3 regions of the Mesorhizobium sp. M2A.F.Ca.ET.046.03.2.1 genome follow, and region 1 is predicted to be linked to each of the others. Evidence: predicted binding sites of a transcription regulator. Region 1 holds the regulator's gene; each other region holds the start of a gene.

Region 1 (3,275 bases):
CATTTTTTTCGGAGTCCGCAATAAATAATGACATCGGCTTTGGCTTCTGCCACTATCCTTAGCGTGTCAGCGACAGGCCATGGCATCATCACAAGGCCGCGATGACCGGGGAGGACGTGCGAGACGATGTCGGTCGGAATCCGTCACGACGATTTGCGCCGGCGCAACCGCGCCATGGTGATTTCGGCCGTGCGCCGCGCCGGCCAGCCATCGCGGACGGAAATTGCCGCCACCACCGGCCTCAGCCACTCGACCATTTCGGCGATCTCCGCCGATCTGATCCAGGAGGGCATCCTCACCGAGAGCAAGGCCAGCGAGCCGACGGCGTTGAAACGCGGCCGGCCGCAGATCGGCCTGGCGCTGAATCCCGAAGCCGCCGCGGTGCTGACGGTGGTGCTGTCGCTGAACTTCCTGTCGGTCGCCGTCATCGACTATGCCGGCCAGGTGATCGCCGAGGAACAGCGGCGCCTGGACACGCTCGTCATGCCGCGCGACGAGCTGATCGGCGAGTGCCTGGCGATCGTCCGGCGCCGGCTGCAGGATCCCGATCTCGACGTGGGCAGCGTCGCCCGCATCGCCATGGGCATTCAAGGCATCACCGATTCCCACGCGCGCGCCATGCTATGGTCGCCGATCACGCCGCTGACCGACATTCCGTTCGCCGACATCCTGGAGAGGGAATTCGGCATCCCCGCCACCATGGAGAACGACTGCAACATGATGGCGGTGGCGCTGCGATGGCGCGATCCCGAGCGCTATCGCGACAATTTCATAGCCATCCTGCTCTCGCACGGCATCGGCATGGGCCTGGTGCTGAAGGGCGAATTGTTCACCGGCACGCATTCCTCCGGCGGCGAGTTCGGCCACATGATCCATCGTCCGGGCGGCGCGCTTTGCCGCTGCGGCCGCCGCGGCTGCGTCGAGGCCTATGCCGGCAACTACGCCATCTGGCGCAGCGCCATGGGGATAAGCGAGGACGCCGCGCCGACCGACATCGGCGACGCCGACATGCGCGCGCTGGCCGCAAAGGCCCGGCAGGAGGACGGCCCCGAACGGGAAGCTTATCGTCGGGCCGGCGAGGCGCTGGGCTTCGGTCTTGGCAGCCTGTTCGCCCTCATCGACCCGGCGCCGGTCGCCATGGTCGGCGTCAGCGCGGCCGCCTTCGACCTGATCGAGCCGGCGCTGAGGGAGGCGATCGCCCAGACCGCCGGCGGCCAGCACTCGAGCTCGATCTCCTTCGACACCGAGCCGAACGAGCTGCCGCTGATCCGCGAAGGCTGCGCCACCCGCGCGCTGACCTTCGTCGATCAGGAGATCTTCGCGCCGGGTGTCCAGGCAAGAGCGGGCAAGCACGTCGCATAAGCCGCAAGCTCAAGCGCCGGGATATGCTGAGATTCAGGTCAGGCCGAGTCGAGAATGGTGGGTTCCGAGAACCGGAACGGAGCGTACTTTTTGGTACGTGAGTACCGGAAGCGCAGGAAGCCGCCATTCGCAGGCCGGCCTCACCTGAATATCAGCATATCCCTAGTCTTCCCGGATTGCATAACCCGCCCCGCGGATGGTGCGGATGACGTCCGGCATGCGGCCGTTGTTGACGGCCTTGCGCAGGCGGCCGACATGCACGTCCACCGTGCGCTCGTCGATATAGATCGTCTCGCCCCAGACATTGTCGAGTAGCTGGCTGCGCGAGAACACGCGGCCGGGATGCCGCATCATGAACTCGAGCAGGCGGAACTCGGTCGGGCCCAGCCTGATCTCGCTCTTCTTGCGGTAGACGCGGTGCGATTCGCGGTCGAGCACGATGTCGCCGACCTTGAGCACGCTGGACAGCACCTCCGGCTTGGCGCGGCGCAGCAGCGCCTTGACGCGCGCCATGAACTCCGGCGTCGAGAACGGCTTGACCAGATAGTCGTCGGCGCCGGTGGACAAACCTCGAACCCGATCGCTTTCTTCACCGCGCGCGGTCAGCATGATGATCGGCAGCCGCTCGGTCTCGGGCCGCATCCTGAGACGCCGGCAGAGCTCGATGCCGGAGACCGCCGGCACCATCCAGTCGAGCACGAGCAGGTCGGGAACATTTTCCTGAAGGCGGATTTCGGCCTCGTCGCCGCGGGTCACCACTTCCACCTGGTAACCCTCGGATTCGAGATTGTAGCGAAGCAGCACCCCCAGCGGCTCCTCGTCCTCCACCACCATGATGCGTGGCGCGATCATCGGGGTAACCTTTTCCGTCAGGCGGCCGGCGCCGACATTGCCGTCTCGTCCTGCTTGGGACGGTTGGCGGGCAATTGCGTGCCGGTCAGCACATAATAGGCGTTCTCGGCGATGTTGGTCACATGGTCACCGATGCGCTCGAGGTTCTTGGCGCAGAACAGAAGATGAGTGCAAGCGGTGATGTTGCGCGGATCTTCCATCATGTAGGTCAACAGCTCGCGGAAGACGGAGGTGTATTTGACGTCGATGCGTTCGTCGTCGTTGCGAAGCTTGGCCAGCGCCGTGGCATCACCCACCGTATATTCCTGAATCACGCCCTGGACCTGGATCAGCACCAGTTGCGCCATGGAATCGATCGAATGCGTGAGGTCGCGCGGGGCGGTGCTGACGCCGACTGACCCGACGCGCTTGGCGATGTTCTTGGCGAGATCGCCGATGCGTTCGAGGTCGCCCGCCATGCGTATCGAGCCGACCACGTGGCGAAGATCGTCCGCCATCGGCTGGCGCTTGGCGATCAGCGTGATGGCGCGGTCGTCAAGCTCGCGCTGACGCGCGTCCATGATGGCATCGTCGGAGACGACGCGCTGCGCCAGCGCATTGTCGCTTTCGAGCAGGGCCCTGGTCGAGCCGCCGACCATGGAGCCGGCGAGATCGCCCATGTCGTTGATGAGCCGGCTGATCTGCCTCAGATCCTCGTCGAACGAGGCGACGGTATGTTCGGCCATGATGTTGTCCTCGTATGAGCTCAGCCGAAGCGGCCGGTGATGTAGTCCTGGGTGCGCTTCTCGCGGGGCGAGGTGAATATCTTCTCGGTCCGGTCGAATTCCACCAGCTCGCCCAGATACATGAACGCCGTCTGCCGCGACACGCGCGCCGCCTGCTGCATGTTGTGGGTGACGATGACGATCGTGTAGTCGGCCTGCAATTCGTCGATCAGCTCCTCGATCTTGGCGGTCGAGAGCGGATCGAGCGCCGAGGCCGGTTCGTCGAGCAGGATGACCTCCGGCTTCACCGCGACGGTGCGGGCGATGCAAAGGCGCTGCTGCTGGCCGCCCGAGAGG
Region 2 (3,275 bases), 3.5 Mb from region 1:
AGCCGGAACACGGCGGTAAGGTTCACCTCGATCACGCTGTCCCAGTCGGCGTCCGACATGCGCATGAACAGGCCGTCCTTGGTGATGCCGGCATTGTTGACCAGGATATCCACGCCTTCGAGATCCGCCTCCGCCTTCTGGCCGAGCGCCTTCACCGCGTCGCGGTCGGTCAAATCCGCCGGAAACAGCTTTACGCGGTCGCCAAGCTCGCCTGCCAACGCTTCCAGCTTCTCCACGCGCGTGCCGTGCAGGCCGACGATGGCGCCCTGGCTGTGCAGCACCCTGGCGATCGCCTCGCCGATGCCTCCCGATGCGCCGGTGACGAGCGCCTTGCGGCCGGTCAGTTCGAACATTTTTCTCTCCTGATCTCAGAGGGGCACCCTTGGCACAGGTGCCGTCAAATCGCCAGCCTGTCAGGCGAGCGCCGCCAGCGCCGCCTCTACCTCCGCCGCCGTGCCGATGGCACCGGTGGCGATGTCGCGGTTGATGCGGCGCGCCAGGCCCGACAGCACCTTGCCGGCGCCGACCTCGTAAAGCGTGGCGACACCATTGGCGCCGAACCATTCCACCGTCTCGCGCCAGCGCACGCGGCCGGTCACCTGGTGGACCAGCCGGCGGGCGATCTCGTCCGGGTCGCTGGTCGGCGTCACCGTCACGTTCGAGACGACCGGGACCACCGGCGCCTGCTTTTCCACGCTCGCCAGCGCCTCGCGCATGATGTCGGCCGCCGGCGCCATCAACGCCGAGTGGAAGGGGGCCGAAACCTGCAGCATCAGCGCCCGCTTGGCGCCCTTTTCGGTGCACAGCTTCGCCGCCAGCTCGACCGCCGCTTTGGCGCCTGAAATCACTAGCTGGCCGCCGCCATTGTCGTTGGCAACCTGGCAGACGGAGCTTTTGGCCGCTTCCGCGCAGGCCGCTGCGACATCGGCTTGCTCCAGCCCGATGATGGCCGCCATGCCGCCCTCGCCGGCGGGTACCGCCGCCTGCATGGCGTTGCCACGGGTGCGCAGCAGCTTCGCAGCATCGCCGACCGAAACGAAGCCGGCCGCGGCAAGCGCGGAATATTCGCCCAGCGAATGGCCCGCCACATAGGCCACCTTGTCCTTCAGCGAGAAGCCGCGCGCTTCGAGCGCCCGCATCGCCGCCAGCGACACCGCCATCAGCGCCGGCTGGGCGTTGGCGGTCAGCGTCAGCGTCTCTTCCGGGCCTTCCCAGATCAGTTTCGTCAGGTTTTCGCCGAGCGCGGCGTCCACTTCCTCGAAGGCGCGGCGCGCTTCCGGGAATTGATCGGCGAGGTCCTTGCCCATGCCGACGGCCTGGCTGCCCTGTCCCGGAAAGGTGAATGCGACGGCCATTTTTGGTGTCTCCAGAGCCTGATTTTTCCCTGCCTCTGGCGCAAGGCGCACAGCCAAGTCAAGCCCGCGGGCATCCCTTTAACCCGTCTTTCAGCCGGAAAACCCGACTGACTCCCTGTTCCAAAAGGCTTTTTGGCGATCACACCTGATGAAAACCGCTCACGTTTACTTTGCTGGCTCTTCTTATTTCCGCCACAGGCGCTAGCTTTGCGTGACATTTTGATGACAGAGCCGTGACGTGCGTGGAAGGCGTGTTGCGTGGCCGGGGGAAGTAGAGTGGCAAGGATCAGGAAAGGCGCGGCCAAGCCCGTGCCGCAATTTTTGGAAGACGATCCGTCCACCGGCTACCTGCCGGGGCGACCTTGGCCGACCGTACGCTACGGCCTGGCGACGCTTCTCGTCTCCGCTCTTCTCGTGTTCGCGATCGAATGGATCGTGCGCGGCGATTTCTTCGGCACGGTCGATTTCTTCCTGCAGCCCTTCAAGCCGGGCTGGACCACCATCATCGTCTTCGCGCTGGTGCTGGTCGGGCTGGACGCCGTGATTGGCCGCAGCCACCAGAGCCTGATGATCGTGGCGCCGCTGACGCTGGCGCTCGCCTTTGTCGGTCACCAGAAATCGCACTATCTCGGCGATCCGCTCTATCCGACGGATTTCCTCTATGCCCGCCAGATCATGGCGCTGATGCCGCTTCTGGTGCGCGAGCGGCCATGGACGGCCATCATGCTGGCCGCGGCAATCGTCGGCGGGCTGGCGCTGCTGGTCTATGGCTGGCGGATCTGGCGTCGGCGGGTGCCGATCCTCAGCCGCAAGGGTCGTCTGGCGCGGCTGGCGCTTGCCGTGCCGCTGCTCGCCTTCTTCGTATCGATCATGGATTACGCCACCTTCTCGTGGACGCGCGACCGGCTGCAGATCATCCCGATCATGTGGGACCAGAAGGAAAACTACGCCTCGAACGGTTTTGCGCTGGCCTTCGCGATGAATGTGCCGATGGCGCATGTCTCGGCGCCGCCCGGCTATTCGCAAAAGGCGATGGACGCGATCCAGCGCTCCGACGTCGCCGCTTCGGTGCCGGAGGAGAAGCCGGATATCGTGGTGGTGATGAGCGAATCCTTCTGGGATCCGACGCGACTGCCCGGCGTCAGCATCAAGCCCGATCCGATCCCGACCGTGCGCGCCTTGCGCTCCGGCTCGATGTTCTCGCCCGAGTTCGGCGGCATGACCGCCAATATCGAGTTCGAGGCGCTGACCGGCTTCTCCAACGCCTTCCTGCCGGCCGGCTCGATCCCCTACCAGCAATATGTGCGCACGCCGACGCCCTCGCTGGCGACCTTCCTGAAGAGCGAGGGCTACCGGGCGCGCGCCATCCATCCCGGCACCAACTGGTTCTGGAACCGGGGCGCCGTCTATGCCGATTTCGGCTTCAACGACTTCCGCTCCGAAGAGACGCTGCCGCCGATGGAAAAGCGCGGGCCGCTGGCGTCCGACGCGGCCATGACCGATGAGATCATCCGCGAGGCCGACGCCAGCGACGATCCGGTGTTCCTGTTCGCCGTCAGCCTGCAGAACCATGGCCCTTACGAACCCTACCGCTATTACAATCCGACGCATTCGGTCGATGCGCCGATCAGTTCCTGGGCGCGGGAATCGCTGCTTTCCTACGTCGAGGGCTCGGCCGACGCGGATCATGGCCTGCAGCGGCTGATCGACTGGGCGAAGAAGCGCCAGCGGCCGACCATCATCGCCTTCTTCGGCGACCACCTGCCGCCGCTCGGACCCGTCTATGTCGAAACCGGCTTCCTCAAGGACAATGTCGCGCCTCGCAAGGAGCCTAGCGACGCCGCGCTCGAGCACCACGACACGCCATTGGTGATCTGGTCGAACCGCTCCGGTCCGGTGCAGAACGTGGGCGCGGTGAGC
Region 3 (3,275 bases), 3.1 Mb from region 1:
CTGCACCACCACGTCGAAGGATTCGTAAGGGTGGTGGACGATGATGTCCTTCTCGCGGATGGCGGCAAGGCAGTCGCCGCCATGCTCGCGGATGCGCTCGGGGAAGCGCGGATTGTAGGGGGTGAACTTCAGGTCGTCGCGCGGAATGGCGACGATCTCGGAAATCTGATTGAGCGCCAGCGGACCGGTGAGCACGCTGATGCGGCTCGCCGAGACGCCGAGCTCGCCGGCGACGAAGTCGCGCAATTCGGCCGGCATCAGCGTGTCGAATTCGATACGGATCACCGAACCGCGGCGCCGCCGCTTCAGCGCCGTCTCGAACAGGCGCACGAGGTCTTCCGACTCTTCCTCCACCTCGATATCGCTGTCGCGGATGATGCGGAACGTGCCCGAGCCCTTGACCTCATAGCCGGGGAACAGCTTGCCGATATAGAGGCCGACCGCCTCCTCCAGCGGGATGAAGCGCACATGGCGCTTGCGGTCCGGCAGGCGGATGAAACGCCTGAGCGCCACCGGCAGGCGCAAGAGCGCGCTCATCTCCTCGCCGTTCTTGCGATGGCGCAATTGCAAGGCGATGGAAAAGCCGAGATTGGGGATGAAGGGAAACGGATGCGCCGGGTCGATCGACAGCGGCGTCAGCACCGGGAAGACCTGTTCCTGGAAATGCTCCTCCAGCCAGGTCTTCTCATCCTTGGTCAGCGCGTCGCGGGTGATGCTTTCGATGCCTTCCTTGTTGAGCAGGGCCATCAGCGCCGAGAGGCTCTTCTGCTGGTCCTCCTGCAGGCGCTCGACCTCGCGCAGCAGCTGCTCGAGCTGCTGCTCGGGCGTGCGGCCGTCCGGGCTCTTCAGCGCGATCCCTTCGCGCACCTGACCGGCAAGGCCGGCAACGCGGACCATGAAGAACTCGTCGAGATTGGCGGCCGAGATTGACAGAAAGCGTACGCGCTCGAGCAGCGGATGATGCTCGTTGAGCGATTCTTCCAGCACGCGGCGATTGAACTGCAGCCAGGAGAATTCGCGGTTGACGAAACGGTCGGGATTGCCGCCGTCGGGGCTCGCCGCCTCGACGGTGATGAACTCGCTCTGCACCGGCTTCAGTTCGTTCATGTTTCCCGCTCTTGCCCGCAACCGCCCCAGGGAGCGCCGCATCTTGCCGTCCGGCGACGCTCTAACATCTCTTTGTGACGCATGATCGTCACGGAATCGCTCCGTGCCAGCCTCACGCGCTTAACCGGCTCAACTTATCCTCTGCCAGCCTTTTGCGACAGTTTGATTTCATCGATCTTGCAAACTGGCATGTTATGCTCCAGATGCAGGCGGGTCACACCCACTGGCCGAACCCGATTGGAGACGACGATGGCAGGCGGTAGCATTCCCCATTTCCAGAACGACGCGGGCCATCCGGTCATCGAGATCGGCGTCAAGGAATTCATGTGCACCGGCGCCAACCCGCCTTTCGATCACCCGCACGTGTTCCTCGACATGGGTGACGACAATGAAAAGGTCTGCCCCTACTGCTCGACGCTTTATCGCTATTCGCCGTCGCTGAAGGCGACAGAAACGCAGCCAGCCGGCTGCCTCTATGTCGACCAGGCCGCCTGAGCCGACCATGATTGAAGCACGGTCCCGGCAAGTCGTCATAGCCGGGGCCGGCATCGCCGGATTGACGGCAGCACTTGCCTTCGCTGAGCGCGGCTTGCCGGTCAAATTGTTCGAGCAGGCCAAGCAGCTCCAAGCGGCCGGGTCCGGCCTCCAGCTGGCTCCCAACGCAACCCGCATCCTGCGCCGGCTTGGCGTGCTCGACCGTCTGTTGCCCAACGCGGTCCGGCCCGAAGCGGTGGTGCTGAAGGATGCGAAAAGCCTGCGTGAGCTGGCCCGCGTGCCGCTTGGACAGGCGGCCGAGAAGCGCTGGGGCGCGCCCTATCTGGTGGCGCACCGCGCCGACCTGCAGGCGGCCATGGCGGAGGAAATGGCAGGGCGGTCGGATATCGAGCTCGTTACCGGTGCGCGGGTGACAGGCATCGCCGCCGACCAGCGAAGCGTGACCGCGACGGTAGAGGCCGACGGCAAAACCACGTCGATTGCAGCCGGCCTGCTGGTTGGAGCCGATGGCGTCTGGTCGACGGTTCGCGCGCAGCTTGCGGCCCGGGACTCCGCCTTCGCGAGAAGCCGCTTCTCGGGCCGACTGGCCTGGCGCACCACCGTGGCGGTCGACAGCCCCGCCGGGCAGGCATTTGCCGAGATCGGGGTGGCGGGCTGCGTCACAACCTTCCTGCATCCCGGCTTCCATTTGGTCGCCTATCCCGTGAGCAAGGGCCGCACCGTCAACCTCGCCGCTTTCACCAGAGGCGAACGCATCGCGGAAGGCTGGTCGGGCCATGCCGACCCGGCCATCCTGTCCAATGCCATGCGTGGCACCGCACCGATGCTCGCAAAGCTCATCGCGCTGGCGGGGTCGTGGACGGCGTTTCCAATGCACACTGTCCGGCAACAGCGCTGGGCCGTCCCGCAAGGCATCGCGCTGATCGGCGACGCCGCGCATGCGATGACGCCGTTCGCGGCCCAGGGCGCGGCCATGGGAATCGAGGACGCCTCAGTGCTCGCCAATCTCGTTGCCGATTTTCCCGGCGATCCGGCCCACAGCCTCGCCGTCTGGGAAAATCTCAGGCGGCCGCGCGTCGAAAGGGTGCTCAAACGCGGCGCGTTCAATCGGCTGACCTGGCACGCCTGGGGACCGGTGGCAGTCGCCCGCAATCTGGTGCTGGCGACGCGGCCGCCGGAGAAGCTCGCCGCGGACTTGGACTGGCTTTATGGCTGGGAGGAACGGAAGGTGGTGCAGGGGTAGGACGTTGAAGACGTTATGAACAAAACCGTTCGATATAAATTCGATCCAACAAATCCACCGCCTCTGACGGAAGCTCAGAAGGCTGAAATCGCTGCCCTGAAAGCGCGACGGGAAGATGATATCGATACCAGCGATATTCCGGAATTGACGGAAGAGTTCTGGCGGACGGCTGTCCGAAATCCGTATTTCAAACCGATCAAGCAGCAGCTGACTCTTCGTCTCGATTCAGATGTCGTCGCTTGGTTCAAGAGGCATACACGTGACGGTCGCGGTTACCAGAGCGCAATCAACAAGGTGTTGCGTGAATATGTGACGAAGCAAGATCGCAAGGCCGGCTGACGGGCAAAACCACCTAGTTATACAACCCCATCGACCACCACAGCGACACTGGTAGCGGGTTCCACCAGCCCGTGCGCACGCCGGCGATGCG

What was found. The regulator PhoB, encoded in region 1, activates phosphate uptake and scavenging genes when phosphate is short. The targets are predictions, from matches to a motif close to TGTCATNNANCTGTCAT.
Positions count from the first base shown of each region.
Region 2: the regulator PhoB is predicted to act here: its motif matches at 1,567-1,583, upstream of EJ072_RS01370 (LTA synthase family protein).
Region 3: the regulator PhoB is predicted to act here: its motif matches at 1,262-1,278, upstream of EJ072_RS34350 (RNA degradosome polyphosphate kinase).

Region 1 covers NZ_CP034449.1:4,063,316-4,066,590, reverse strand. Annotated here, with positions in the region: gene EJ072_RS19435 (ROK family protein) at 127-1,362, shown strand; gene phoB (phosphate regulon transcriptional regulator PhoB) at 1,525-2,214, opposite strand; gene phoU (phosphate signaling complex protein PhoU) at 2,232-2,939, opposite strand; gene pstB (phosphate ABC transporter ATP-binding protein PstB) at 2,960-3,275, opposite strand, start outside.
Region 2 covers NZ_CP034449.1:236,554-239,828, forward strand. Annotated here, with positions in the region: gene fabG (3-oxoacyl-[acyl-carrier-protein] reductase) at 1-353, opposite strand, end outside; gene fabD (ACP S-malonyltransferase) at 414-1,355, opposite strand; gene EJ072_RS01370 (LTA synthase family protein) at 1,632-3,275, shown strand, end outside.
Region 3 covers NZ_CP034449.1:7,141,960-7,145,234, forward strand. Annotated here, with positions in the region: gene EJ072_RS34350 (RNA degradosome polyphosphate kinase) at 1-1,107, opposite strand, end outside; gene EJ072_RS34355 (zinc-finger domain-containing protein) at 1,357-1,602, shown strand; gene EJ072_RS34360 (FAD-dependent monooxygenase) at 1,610-2,845, shown strand; gene EJ072_RS34365 (BrnA antitoxin family protein) at 2,861-3,184, shown strand; gene EJ072_RS34370 (TIGR02117 family protein) at 3,198-3,275, opposite strand, start outside.